DNA from 2 places in the Novosphingobium sp. 63-713 genome. Region 2 is predicted to be linked to the other one. Evidence: riboswitches for the same ligand, from Rfam matches in the RefSeq annotation. Region 2 holds a riboswitch; the other holds the start of a gene.
The links. Region 2 has a riboswitch for thiamine pyrophosphate ahead of BGP00_RS09025 (TonB-dependent receptor). Riboswitches for the same ligand answer to the same signal wherever they lie in the genome.

Region 1: linked by a shared signal. The riboswitch ahead of BGP00_RS10120 (hypothetical protein) and the one ahead of BGP00_RS09025 (TonB-dependent receptor) in region 2 are both predicted to bind thiamine pyrophosphate.

What each region holds. Positions count from the first base shown of each region.
Region 1 covers NZ_MKVS01000020.1:44,806-52,087, forward strand. Annotated here, with positions in the region: gene rpoB (DNA-directed RNA polymerase subunit beta) at 1-1,154, opposite strand, end outside; gene BGP00_RS10105 (hypothetical protein) at 1,160-1,309, shown strand; gene BGP00_RS10110 (phytoene desaturase) at 1,693-3,174, opposite strand; gene crtY (lycopene beta-cyclase CrtY) at 3,171-4,409, opposite strand; TPP riboswitch at 4,539-4,644, shown strand; gene BGP00_RS10120 (hypothetical protein) at 4,831-5,127, shown strand; gene thiC (phosphomethylpyrimidine synthase ThiC) at 5,145-7,007, shown strand.
Region 2 covers NZ_MKVS01000019.1:170,569-177,850, reverse strand. Annotated here, with positions in the region: gene pnuC (nicotinamide riboside transporter PnuC) at 1-50, opposite strand, end outside; gene BGP00_RS09030 (phosphotransferase) at 50-1,186, opposite strand; gene BGP00_RS09025 (TonB-dependent receptor) at 1,191-3,497, opposite strand; TPP riboswitch at 3,531-3,640, opposite strand; gene BGP00_RS09020 (DUF2520 domain-containing protein) at 3,731-4,603, shown strand; gene BGP00_RS09015 (hypothetical protein) at 4,766-5,398, shown strand; gene BGP00_RS09010 (aromatic ring-hydroxylating dioxygenase subunit alpha) at 5,421-6,476, opposite strand; gene BGP00_RS09005 (TetR family transcriptional regulator) at 6,599-7,243, shown strand; gene BGP00_RS09000 (magnesium transporter CorA family protein) at 7,240-7,282, opposite strand, start outside.

The DNA.
Region 1 (7,282 bases), on a different contig from region 2:
GGTTCGCCGGGGCGCATCACGCGATAGATATCGGCCAGAGCGTGATCGCGGTCTTCAGCCTTGTCAGCCTTGAGCGTGTTGCGGATCCACGGACCGGTCGAAACATGGTCGATGTCGAGCAGTTCGAAAGCGTCAATCCCGGCAGCGTCGAGCGCGGCCAGATTTTCCGCCGTCACCTCTTCGCCGGCCTCGATATAGATGCGGCCGGTCGATTCGTTGATGACGTCATTGGCGCTGTAACGGCCAAAGATTTCCTCGGTCGGGATCAGCAGATCCTTGAGGCCGTCCTTTTCCGCCTTGTTGGCAGCACGCGGGCTGATCTTGGTGCCCGCTGCAAAGACCACTTCGCCGCTGGCCGCATCGACGATGTCGAAAGCGGGCTTGGCGCCGCGCCATGCTTCGGCAACATAGGGGATCTTCCAGCCGCCGCTCGCGCGGTTCCAGACGATCGTCTGATAGAAGTAGTGCAGGATCTCTTCGTCGTTCAAACCCAGCGCATGCAGCAGCGCCGTGACGGGCAGCTTGCGCTTGCGGTCGATACGGACGTTGACGATGTCCTTGGCGTCAAATTCAAAGTCCAGCCACGAACCGCGATACGGGATCACGCGGGCGGCGAACAGGAACTTGCCCGAGGAATGCGTCTTGCCGCGGTCATGGTCGAACAGAACGCCCGGCGAACGGTGCATCTGCGACACGATCACGCGCTCGGTGCCGTTGATGACGAAGGTGCCGTTCTCGGTCATGAGCGGCATGTCACCCATGTACACGTCCTGCTCCTTGATATCGAGCACCGACCGGGTCTCGGTCTCGGCGTCGACTTCAAACACGATCAGGCGCAGCGTGACCTTCATCGGAGCGGCATAGGTGATCCCGCGCTGACGACATTCGGTGATGTCGTACTTGGGCTCTTCCAATTCGTAATGCACAAAGTCCAGCTCGCTGGTCCCGGCAAAGTCGCGGATCGGGAACACCGAACGCAGCGTCTTTTCCAGACCCGAGACGTAACCCACAGCGGGGTTCGAGCGCAGGAACTGCTCATAGGATTCGCGCTGAACCTGGATCAGGTTCGGCATCTGCGTCACTTCGTGAATATCACCGAAGATCTTGCGGATCCGGCGCTTGGCCGAAGCGCGGGAGATGGGCTGGGTTGCCATAGGGCTTGACTTTGCCTCTTTCGTTGGTGGCGCAGCGGATCTTTTTCGCGGAAAAAAGAGCCGTTAAGCCGGAAAATAATGCCATGCGCGGGGTAAATGGCGGCACCGACAAACGCACAAAAGGCCGCTGGCGAATCACCCTATATCAAGGATGAAGGCCCGCAGCCTGTGGCGTCAGATGCAAACCATCGCCTCCTTTCGTGGATGACCCCCGCGCTGGGCCGCCCTTGCTCGAAGCGATGGAACCGGCGGGCATTAGGCGTGTGGGGGCGGTTTGTCAATTGTCGGAGGAATAAGGTTTGCCTCCGGCGGGCAAAGGGCGGGGGCCCTTTGCAATCCCGTTATGGGGGGCAAGTTTAGTCTGCGAGGTGGCACCATGCTCCATGATCATAAAACTCACATCAAAAGCGCCGCAGGCTCTAAAATTCCCAACGCCGCGTCCGACACCAAAGGCCGAACCCCTAACGCCACGCCGACAATATCGGGATTGCAAAGGGCCCCCGCCCTTTGCCCGCCGGAGGCAAAAGCCCCTAAAAGCCTACCCCCGCAAATCCTCAATCATCAACCCGGCGGTCGCCTTCGCGCTGCCCACAACGCCGGGGATCCCCGCCCCCGGATGCGTCCCCGCGCCAACCAAATAGAGATTCGGGATCACATCATCGCGATTATGCCCCCGGAACCAGGCGCTCTGCGTCAGGATCGGTTCGAGACTGAAGGCGCTGCCCATATAGGCGGAGAGGTCGGTTTCGAAATCGGTGGGGGCATAGTGGAACTTGGTGGCCACCCGGTCATGGATATCGGGGATCAGGCGACGGCCCACTTCGTCAAGGATGCGCTGTTCGAGGATCGGCCCCACCTGATCCCAATCCACCGCCAGCTTGCCGCGATGGGCGACCGGCACCAGCGCATAGAAGGTCGAACGCCCCTCGGGCGCCATGGAAGGATCGGAAGCGGTGGGATGGTGCAGATAGATCGAGAAATCGCGCGGCAGCACGCCATTGTCGAAAATATCCTCCAGCAGCCCCTTATAGCGCGGCCCGAACAGGATCATGTGATGGGGGATATGGGGGAATTGCCCCTCCAGCCCGAAATGGACGACGAACAGGCTGGGCGACCAGCGCTTGCGCGCCAGCGAGCGGGCATATTCCACCCCGCGCGGCGTATCACCCAACAGGTCACGATAGGTGTGCATCAGGTCGCCATTGCTGGCCACGGCATCGAAGCGTTCGCGCCACCCGCTCTTGGTTTCCACCTCATGCGCGCGATTGCCGATGGTGTGAATCCGAACCGCTCCATCGCCCAGCCGCACCGTCCCGCCCAGCCGTTCAAACAGCGCGACCATGCCCGAAACCAGCCGATTGGTGCCGCCCCGCGCCCACCACACGCCGCCATCCTTTTCCAGCTTGTGGATCAGCGCATAGATGCTGCTGGTAGCCATCGGATTGCCGCCCACCAGCAGCGTATGGAACGAGAGCGCCTCGCGCAGCTTTTCCGACTGCACGAAACCGGCGACGCGCGAATAGACGCTGCGCCACGCCTGATGCTTCATCAGCGCGGGAGCGGCCTTAATCATGCTCTTGAAGTCAAGGAAAGGCACATGGCCCAGCTTGACATAGCCCTCGCGATAGACCTCGCCCGCGAAATCGAGAAATTGCTGATAGCCCGCCAGATCACCCGGCGCCACGCGATTGATCTCGCTGCGCAATTTGGCTTCATCGTTGGAATAGTCGAAATGGCTGCCATCGGTCCATTGCAGGCGATAGAAAGGCATCACCGGCATCAGATCGACATCGCTTGCCATGTCCTGCCCCGTCAGGCCCCACAGTTCGGACAGGCAGGACGGATCGGTGATGACCGTGGGGCCCGCGTCGAACGTATGCCCTTCGCGCTCCCACACATAAGCACGCCCGCCCGGACGCTCGCGCGCCTCGACCAGCGTCGTGGCGATCCCGGCGGATTGCAGGCGGATGGCCAGAGCCAACCCGCCAAATCCCGCGCCAATCACACAGGCCTTTTTCATGCGTCCTCGGTTTCCCCGGCAAAGGCCGGTATCGTTGTATCCTGAGAAAGGCGCCCAGGCGCCCCCAGATCGGCCAGTTCGCGCCCCCGCCCGACCAGACAGGCCAGAGCCGCCATCAAAGACACCGGCGGCCGCCCGACCAGCAGGCGGACGCGATCCGCCCATGTCGATTGCCCGGCATAGAAGCGTTCGATCAGCCTGTCGCCCAGACGATAGAAACGGGCGAACACCCGGTGCCGCTTGTCGGGCCGCGCCGCGCCGAACAGCATCCGCGCCAGCAGGCGATAGAAGCCGCCCGCGCGCCAATGGGCCCGCGCATAATCCTCGACCGCCCCGGCGATCGCATCGCCCGACATATCGGACATGTCGGCAATCATCGTCGCCACGCGCACCGCCGTGGGCAGCGAATAGCCGGTCAGCGGATGAAACAGCCCGCCCGCCACGCCGATCCGCGCCACGCCATGCATACCCTCGATCAGCGCATGGGGCTCGCCCTCGGCCACCACCGGCAACACGCCCTGCTCCTCGTCCAGCACCTCGACAATGGTCCAGCTGCGGCTCTTGGCATAGGCCTCGATGCGCTCGCGCAGGGTGGGGGCGTCGATGTCAGGCGTGTCGGAATAATAGGTGTCCTCGATAAACACCGTGTCATCCGAAAAGGGCAGGACATAGACAAAGCGGAACCCATCATGTTGCGACCGGTTGCCGTCCATGATGATGGGGGCGCTCAGGCCATGGGGGGCGCTGGTGCGCACCATCTGGCCCAGAAATTTCTGCCACCCGCCACGCAGGCCGGGAAAGGCCGCCGCGCCGCGCGCGTCGATCACCGCCCCCGCGCGAAACTGCCGTCCGTCGGCCAGCGTGAAACCGCGCCGGTCAAAGGCTGTCACCGTGGCCCCGGTAAGGATCGAGCCTGCAGGCAAAGCCTCGCGCAGGACCGCATCGAAACGGGCGCTCGAAATCGTGCGATAGGGATTGCCCAGATGGCGGCGGTTGCCGGAAAAACGCACGCTGTGGCTGCCCCATTTGCCCACTACCAGGGGTTTGAGCAACCAGCGCGCGGCCACCGGAATGTCACTGAGGAAGAAGGACCAGAAATGGTGCCCCCCCAGCTTCTCCTCCCGCTCGACCAGCAGGATGCGCAGATCGGGCCGCCGCGCCGCCAGAGCCAGCGCTACCAGCCCGCCTGCCAATCCGCCCCCGAGGATGGCAATATCCGTGTCATTTCCCGCCATGGCCCCAAGTCTATGTTAGCAACCGCTTTCCGGCAACCGACCATAGGGGCAAATCCGTGAGAAATTTCACGGCGGCAAAACCGGCCCTCAGCGCGCTTGCCAAGGCCTTCGCCTTCGCATAACCTGCCATACATATCCCCGGGGAGCCATGTGGCTGAGAGGTGGGCCTAACGCCCCACGACCCGCTGAACCTGAACCCGTTAATCCGGGCGTAGGGAGGGAAGCGTCTGTCGGCCCGGTATGGTGCCCCCCGCTCCTCCTCTCCTGACGCCGCAGAATATGAAGGCGAGATAAAAACGAAAAAACAGGAGAAGGTATGCAAGAAGCTGGAGATCCGACTGCATGGAGCGCCCTCATTCTTGGTCTGGCCGCGCTGGCCGCGGGAGCAGGGGCACTTAGGCAACCGGGAGTTTGGCAAACCATGATCGGCGAGGTGGAAGGCTCGCCCGCCCTGCAATTCCTGTGCGGAATGCTCGAATTGCTGGTGGGCAGCCTGGTCTATCTGGCCAACCCATGGATACCGCATGACCTTCTCACCTGCATCATCAAGGCATTGGGCGGACTGATGATGGCCGAAAGCCTGGCCATCTTGTTCGCCTGTGATCTTTATACCCAGATGTGGCTGAAAACCCTTGGTAATTTTCACAAGGGCTGGGCCGGCATCACCACTTTCATCGGGCTGGCTTTGACCGTGATCGGCATGGCCCGCTTCGGATAAACAGCAGAAAGCACTCCATGGCCGACATCAACTCCCCCCTTGAAATTGGCGTTACCACCGGCGCGATCCGTGGCTCGAAAAAGATCTACGTCCCCTCGCCCAGCCATCCCGAAATCAAGGTTGCCATGCGCGAAATCGCGCTGGAGTCGTCGGCCAACGAACCGGCCGTGCGGGTCTATGACACGTCCGGGCCCTATACCGATCCCAATGCCACGATCGACATTTCGGCGGGCCTTGCCCCGCTGCGCCGCGAATGGATCCTGGCGCGCGGCGATGTCGAGGAATATGACGCCCGCGCGGTCAAGCCCGAGGACAATGGCCTTAAAGGTCCGGATCGCAGCGGCGGCGTGCCCGCCTTCCCGGCGGTCAACCCCCGCCCGCTGCGCGCCAAGGCGGGCGCCAATGTGTCGCAGATGCATTATGCCCGCCGCGGCATCGTCACGCCCGAAATGGAATATGTGGCGCAGCGCGAAAACCTTGGCCGCGCGATCCTGAAGGAAAAGCTGGAGCGCGACGGGCAGAGCTGGGGCGCGGAAATCCCCGATTTCGTCACCGGCGAATTCGTGCGGTCCGAAGTGGCGCGGGGCCGCGCGATCATTCCCAGCAACATCAACCACCCCGAATCCGAGCCCATGGCGATCGGCCGCAATTTTCTGGTAAAGATCAACGCCAATATCGGCAATTCGGCCGTGGCCTCGGACGTGGCCAGCGAAGTGGACAAGATGGTCTGGGCCATCCGCCACGGCGCCGACACGGTGATGGACCTGTCCACGGGCCGCAACATCCATGACACGCGCGAATGGATCCTGCGCAACAGCCCCGTTCCCATCGGCACCGTGCCGATCTATCAGGCGCTGGAAAAGGTGGGCGGCATTGCCGAGGACCTGAACTGGGAAATCTTCCGCGACACGCTGATCGAACAGGCCGAACAGGGCGTCGACTATTTCACCATCCACGCGGGCGTGCGCCTGCCCTATATCCCGCTGACCGCCAAGCGCGTGACGGGGATCGTGTCGCGCGGCGGCTCGATCATGGCCAAGTGGTGTCTGGCCCATCACAAGGAATCGTTCCTTTACGAGCGTTTCGACGAGATCACCGAGATCATGAAGGCCTATGACGTAGCCTATTCGCTGGGCGACGGTCTACGCCCCGGCTCGATTGCCGATGCCAATGACGAGGCGCAGTTTGCCGAACTCTACACCCTTGGCGAGCTGACCAAGCGCGCGTGGGAGCAGGACGTTCAGGTGATGATCGAAGGCCCCGGCCATGTGCCGATGCACAAGATCAAGGAGAACATGGACAAGCAGCTCGCCGCATGCGGTGAAGCTCCGTTCTACACGCTCGGGCCGCTCGTCACCGATATTGCGCCGGGTTATGACCACATCACGTCGGGCATTGGCGCGGCGATGATTGGCTGGTTCGGCACCGCCATGCTCTGCTATGTCACGCCCAAGGAGCACCTTGGCCTGCCCGACCGCGATGACGTCAAGGTTGGTGTCGTCACCTACAAGCTGGCCGCCCACGCGGCCGACCTTGCCAAGGGCCACCCGGCGGCCAAGCTGCGCGACGATGCCCTGTCGCGCGCACGCTTCGAATTCCGCTGGCGCGATCAGTTCAACCTGTCGCTCGACCCGGACACCGCCGAGCAGTATCACGACCAGACTCTGCCCGCAGAAGGGGCCAAGACCGCCCACTTCTGCTCGATGTGCGGACCGAAATTCTGCTCGATGAAGATCACGCAGGAAGTGCGCGACTTTGCCGCCAAGCAGAACGCGCCGATTGAGACGTTTGCCGCCGCCGAGGATGCCGAGGCCGGCATGGCCCAGATGAGCGAGAAGTATAAGGAAGCGGGCGATCTCTACATTCCGGCTGCGGAATAAGGGTTCGTTTGGAATGGATGAAAGGGTCGGGGGCCAGGCGGCTCTCGGCCCTTTTGTTTTGTGTGGCGCGCGTGTTTGTTTTGCCTCCGGCGGGCAAAGGGCGAGGGCCCTTTGCAATCCCGTAACTTTTAGGTTGTGTCATGGGTGCGGCCTTTTTCGTCGAACGCGCCATCGGGAATTTAAAGCCTGCGGCGCTTTTGGCGCTGTGTGGCCGCGCCGCAGGCTTTATGCCCCACTGAGCACGGCGCCACCTCGCCAACCCACCACCACCCCAT
Region 2 (7,282 bases):
CAGATGCCGAGGAAGCTGACTGCCACCGCGATGATTTCGAGCGGCGACATCAGCTCCCCGCCCCCCGGCGCACATCCGCCAGAAACGCCTGCCCCGCCGCCGAGGCGAACCAATCCGCATGGCCGATCAGATAGCCATCCCAGGCCAGCCCTGCCTGCGCCGGATCATTGAGCAGCCCGGCAAAATAATCGACCTCGGACAGGGCAAATTCGACGTGGACCAGCGGCAGCAGGGCGAGCAGCGTGTCCATATCCTCGAGGCTCAGCGGCCGCACCTCGCCATAGCCTTGGATCAGCCCAATCGCGGCGCCCACATCGCCCTTTATCGGCGCGCCATCGGCCATATCCAGCCATGGGATGGCGCTGCGCTCGATCGCGGTGGCCAGATCGTGGAGCGCGCAGGTCTGCGTCGCCAGACCGAAGTCGAAGATCGTCGCCACCTCGCCCGCCGGGGTCCAGAGCAGGTTCGACGGGTGCCAGTCATTATGAGTCCACAGCAGCGGCTGGGCGGCCAGATCCGGTGAAACCGCGCCAAGCAGAGCGGCCAGTTCCTCCTGCCACGGGCGCCCATGCAGGAATTCCGCCAGCCCGGGCCTTGCCGCGACATAGGCCTGCGCCGCCGCCATCGGATCGCGCGCGGGCAGGATCGTCCAGCCCGCGATCAGCGGATCGACGCCACGCGGCGGGGCGGCAAAATCCTGCGCGGCCCGGTGCAGACCCGCCAGGGCGCGCCCCGCCGCATGGGCATGAGCGGGCGCAAGAAAACCCGTCCACGACGGGCGCTCACGATAGAGGTCAAGGCCGGGCGAGAGGCGGTGCAGTTCATAGGTCCATTCGCCCTGCGCGATGGCGGTCCGGCCCCCCGCCTCCATCAATTCGGGCACAGGCATGCCCGCCCCGCGCAGATGGGCGATGAAGCCATGCTCCTGCGCCAGAGCCTCGGGCGAGCGGAGCGTGCAGTGGTGGCGCTTGAGGATGAACCTGCCCCCCTCGGCCTCGACCAGCGCGGCCGCCGAAAAGGGGCGCGGCGAATGCCATGGCAGCGCGGTCGGGCGCCCCGCCAGCGGGAAATGCGCCAGCACCGCCCCGGCCTCCTCCGGGATGATGGCGGGCCAGACGGGGGCCTCCAGCCCGGTCCCCATACCGTGGACAAGATGCCCATGGACAAGATGCGCCGCGCCGCTCATGCCATCAGAACGCGCGGGCCAGCGTCACCACGAAAGCGCGCCCGCTGCCGATGTAATAGGACGGGGCCGCGCCCGAAATCACCGTGCCACCCCGCCCGGTCGTATCCTGCGCATTCAGGCCCACGCTCTGCACGCCCGAGAGCACGCGCGGATTGGTGATGTTGATCGCATTGACCCGCAGATCGGTGCGCTTGCCATCGATCCATTCGGCCAGATGCACACCCACCGACAGGTCGAGCGTGGCATAGGCGGGGATGCTCTCGTCATTCATGAAGGTGGAATATTGGCGGCCCACATATTTCAGCGCAGTGCTGCCGAACAGGCGCCCGTCGTCATAGGTGCTGCCCACGCCGAACTGGAAGCCGGGGCTGGACACCGCCTGCCTGCCCCTGGTCGGCAGAAAGTCATTGCCCACCGCCAGATCGCTGTCGATCCGCGTATGCAGATATTCGCCCGAGACATAGAGGCTCACCCCCTTGGCCGGGCGCCAGTCGATTTCGCCGTCAATGCCATAGGAAGTCTGGCTGCCCGCGTTGATCGTCGAATAGACCAGAGCGCCGCCGCTGTCGATTATGGTGGACAATTGGCGGTTGCGGAAATGGTAATGGAAACCTGTCAGCGAGAAGGACAGGTTCGGCCCGATATAGCGATAGCCCAGTTCCTGCGACACCGAATATTCGTTTTTCAGCGCGGTCGTGCCCTGCGTGCTGATCGCGCCATAATCATAGGTGTTGTAGAGCGTATATTCATTGGGCGCGCGGAAATTGGTGGTGATATTGGCAAACACCTGCTGGCGATCATCAAGGCGATAATGCAGCGCGGCGCGGGGCAGCGCGGCGAAACTGTCAAAATGCACCCCTGATTGCGGGCCGGGCAGGAAATTGCGCCCGCTGTGCAGCACATCGACGCCCTTGAAGCCCAGATCGGCGGTCAACCGATCCGTGATCGCGATGCTGTCGGCCACAAAAAACGCCTTGGAAATGGTCAGCGTCCGCGCATTTTCATAGGCCAGCAAGCGGCCATCGGCGGTGCGGATGGCGCGGTCCTGATAACCCCATTCGTCGGCCGGTTGGCCATCCGCGCCCACCGAAGTATAGGACTGGATAACCCGGTCATTGCCATAGTCGAACCACACCCCGGCGGTCAGGCGGTGCGCGCCCGCCTGAAACACCAGCTTGGTCACATTGCCGCCGCGAAACTGGTTGCCGGTCCAATTGCCCAGCACCGTGGCCACGCCATTGGCATCCGCGCCGGGCAGCGCGATCGGCTGGGTCAGCGCCTCGGTGCCCAGATAATTGCCGGTGGTCGCCAATTGCGTGCCATAGGGCGAGTTGCCATAGCCCCATTGCAGATAGGTGGTCGTGTCGAGGCTGAGCCGGTCATTGAAGCGCAGATGCACCGGGGCCGAGAGATAGATGTTGCGGAACGGCGCGCGATAGAAACGCCAGTAATTAGTGTCGCCGGTCGTATAGGTCTTGTCGAAATTATACCCGCGCCCATAGGTCTGCCAATCACCCAGCGTCGGGCCGGGATAGGCCGAGGTCTTGGCCGAATTGAATGAGATGGCAAGGCTCGCGCGATTGCCCTCACCCCATTCCTTGAGCAGCTTGGCGTCAATATGGTTGCGCAGATCATAGCCCGCCCCGCGCCAGTTGTCGGCCCGGTTGTTCGAATAGGAGACAAAGGCCCGCACCCCGCTGTTGCCGATCAGGCCGGTGTCGAAGCGGAAAAAGGCTCGCCGTTCATTGTAAGACCCCAGCGAAAGATCGACCAGCGCCCCGCGCTTCTTCGCCGGATCATCCAGGCTGAGCGAGAGCAGCCCGCCCGCCGTGCCCAGCACCGGCGAATCCAGATCAACCGAACCCTGCGCCAATGCCACCTGACGCACATTCTCGGCATCGGCAAATTGCGAGGGATAGGCATAGTAATAGCCGATGTCATTCTGCGGCGCGCCTTCCATCAGCACGCCGATCTCATCCTGCCCCAGACCGCGCATGGTCAGGCTGGAACTGGTCGAGAGGCCATAGGGATCGCTGGAGGACACATTCGCGCCGGGCAGCAGGTTGACCAGTTGAAAGGCGTTGAGCGTGGGGGCCTGCTTGATGATGAAATCGGCGGAAATGGCGCTGATCGCCTTGGGCGCGCTCTGTTCGGGCAGCAGGCCTTCGGGATCGGGATGGCCGATGACGCGGATGGTGTCTGCGGCATTGTCGGCATCGGCGGCATGAGCCTGCACGGGGGCATGCACCGCAAAACCGGCCAGCACCAGCGCGCTGCAACCCATCAAACGCATACGGATCATATTGGCCATAATCGTCTCTCGCACTCAAAAGGGAGAGACAACGGACCGGCCGCCAACCCTCCCTACGCCGGTATCAACCGGATCAGGTTCAGCGGGTCGTGGTCTGCTGACCACCTCTCAGCCGCGCATCAGCGGCCCCCCGGGGATGGGCGCCCTCTAGGCGTTCTTTGCGCCGGTGGGAAGTCCTAAAGCCGCGACCGGGGCCACTGGCGGGTCGGACGGACAGGCCATATAGGTCGGGCATGACAAAGACACCCCGCTTTCATCGCATCGGCATTGTGGGCACAGGCCGCGTGGCGCGCGCACTGGCTCTGGGGCTGGCGGACTGGTCCGACCTGCCGCTGCTGGTCTGGGGACGATCACGCGAGCGGGCCGAGCAGTTGGGGGGCGAGGCAGCGCAGAACATGGCGCAACTGGCCGAAGTCTGCGATGTGATCGCACTGGCCGTGTCGGATGATGCATTGAATAGCGTTGCGGGTGAGCTGGCCGCTGTGTGGCCGGAGCATGGCGCAGGCTTCGTCTTTCACGTCAGCGGGCGCTCCGGTCTGGCCTCGCTCGAAGTACTGGCATTGCGCGGCGCGAAGACGGCGGCGATTCATCCGGCGATGACCTTCACCGGCGATCCTGCGGCCGAGCTGCGCCGCATGGCAGGCGCCCGCTTTGCCGTAACCGCCGCGCAGGTCGAAACCGCCGTCATCGCCCATCGGCTGGTTGCCGCGCTGGGGGGTGTGGCGGTCGATATTGCCGAGGCGCAGCGGCCCCTCTACCACGCCGCCCTATGCCATGCGGCCAATCATCTGGTCACGCTGATGGCCGGGTCGATGGAGGCGCTGGCCAACGCCGGGGTAGCCGATGGCGCGGCGCTGCTGGCGCCGCTGGTGCGGGCCGCGCTGGAGAACAGCCTGACGATGGGTTTCGGCGCGCTCTCCGGCCCTTTGCTGCGCGGAGACAGCGAAACGATCAGCGGCCATCTGACGGCGCTGGAGCGCGATTGTCCCGGCCTGCTCGGGCCCTATCGCGCGATGGGAAGCGCCACGCTCGACGCGCTGGAACACGGCGGAAGAGAAGTGGCCGCTGACATGCGCGCCATGCTGCGCCAAAGTCCTTCGGAATAAGTGGGAAGATTGGCGCGTCGCTGCGGATAGAAAGGGTATTTACACTTAATGATTGTTAAACCAACAATTATTGCCATGGCCGCGCGGCTTTTCAAAGCCCTTCCGATTGTCGAACCCCGAAAGATTTGATAGAACCGCCCCATAAGTTCTGAGGAGAGGCGTATGTCGGTTACGTTTTTTGATCCCGGGGCAGGCAATTACTTCGGATACAAACATCTCTACGTCGTCGACACGCCGATGACGGTTTCCGAACTGATCGATGAAGGCATTCGGGTTCTTGCCGAACGGCGAACCGCCTCCAACCAGCGCAAACGAGGCAAGCTGAACGATCTTGTAGCCTATTATGGCGGCAGCACGAAGCCGGATCAAAACACGCTGATCGTCATGTCCCAAGGCGGACTCCTTGCCTTGGAAGTGGCCGCAACGCAGGCGGCGGCGGGTCTGACCCCCGGACAGACTCGGCAGTTCTGGTTCACGATCAGCAATGCCGCCGTGATACAGGGACGGTTAAACGCCTCCACTCTGGCGGCATCGACCGGCGACGTGAAATTGCGTGTCGGCGTCGATGGAACCGGAGTCTATGTCGATCACTTCGATGACACGCGCAACATGCGCTGGCTGCCCGTTGGCCGAAACGCCACCGACCAGTTGCAGACGATGGCATTTCGGACCACCGATAGCGAATTGCAAAACGCTATCACCCGGCTGCGCCATGTGCCGCCGCCGGGCGTCAAGCTGCCGCCTGCCATCGTCTATGGCGTGCCGGGGCTCGATCTGGGCTTTCTGGACGAATAGCGATGCCTGACCGGGCGGCTTTCTAGGCCGCCTGCTCCGCGCGGATTTGCGCCTCCAGTCGACGGCGGACCTTGAGCGCGCCATTGTCCACCCGCGCGCTGATTTCTGCGGGCAAGGTCACGCCGGATTGAAACACCCGCTCGATGGCCGCGATCGCGGCGCTGTCCTCGGGCTGAATGCGGGTGCCCATGCCCAGATTGATCTGGCCCAGCGCCGGATTGTCGAGCCCGAAATCGCGCGCGGTGATGACGAAATAGCGCAGGGTCGTCGGGCTGGCGGGTGTAATCATGTGGAGGAAATTGCTGGTCCCCAGCCGCCGCCCGCTGACCGCATCATGCACCGCGCCGCCGGTGCGGATCATGGCAGGCCCCAGATATTCGGCATCAAAATGCTGATGCACCGGCCCGTCCTGATCGGGAAACTGCATTTTCAGCAGGGGGTTGATCGGCAGGTTCTCGCCTTTGCGCTGGACCGTCAGACTATGATCCGTCTCGATCACGGCCACCGGGATCTGCGCGACCTTTTCGCCGCCGGGGATGGTCGCGGCATGGATGAAAGTGACATGGCTGAGGTCCAGCAGGTTCTCGATCAGCAAAGTGTAGCGCGCGGCCACTTCACAGACCGGATGCTGTTCCGATGCCCAATCCGGCCGCCCCAGCCCCACCGCGCCCAAATCGGGAAGCAGCGCCGGATCGGCCAGATCGGCCTGCCCGGTCCAGATCCACACCAGATCGCCCTGTTCAGCCACAGGATAGCGCCGCAGGGAGGATTTCTGCGGCACGCCGCTTTGGCTGGGCACCAGCACGCAGCCGCCATCGGCGCCAAAGGTGAAACCATGATAGCCGCATTGCACATGGTCGCCCACCAGCCGCCCCATTTCCAGCGGAAAGGCGCGATGCGGGCAAATGCCTGACAGGGCCACCGCCTCGCCCGCCTCGGTGCGATAGAGCAGCACCCGTTCGCCCAGAATATCGCGGGCCAGGAGGTCGCGCCCCACCTCGGCGGCATAGGCCGCGACCCACCATTGGTTGCGCGGATAGGGTTGATCGACGGTCAGCGGATAGGTTGGCGAGGTCATGGCATTCTCCCGTATGGCACCCTTTGGGGCTTGGGCCTTGTTTGTCATATGACAAAGATATTTGTCAATCGACAAACTCACGCTCTCTTGCGCGCCGCAGGCCGCCAAGGCATGAGGGCGCAATGCCCCGCGCCAAAGCCGCCAACGCCCGCTATGCCAAAACCCGCTATGACGGAGCGGAAAACCGCCGCCTCGTGCTGGAGGCGGCGCTGACCGTCTTTTCCGATCTGGGCTTTGCCGGAGCCAGCACGCGCGCCATTGCTTCGCGCGCCGGGATCGAACAGGGTCATCTGGCCTATTATTTCCCGTCCAAACTGGCGCTGTGGCAACAGGTGATCGAGGCTTTTGCCCGCGAGGGAGAGCTTTATCTGGCCGAGCACCTCACGCCCGACATGCTCCGCGATCCCCGACAGGCGGCGCGGCAAGTGCTGCCCGGCTATCTGCGCAGCTATGCTGAAAATCCGCGCCTGACGCGCCTGATGCTGCAGGAGTTTTCCGTTCTTTCCGAGCGCCACGCATGGGTGGTCGAAACCATCGGCAAGCCGGTGTGGGACAGGCTGCGCCCGTTGTTTCAGGCTCTGGCCGAGGTGGGCGCGCTGGGCCACGCCACACCGGAAATCGCCTATTTCAGCATGATCGGCTCAGCGCTCATTACCTTTGGCAATCCCGACCTGATCGCCGCCATGACCGGGGCCGATCCGCGCGCGCCAAGCTGGATCGAGCGCGCCATTAACCATATGATCGGGCAGATCCTGATCCCGGCCTAAAGCCATTTGCGCCATTTGAACCACAGATAGGGGATAAGC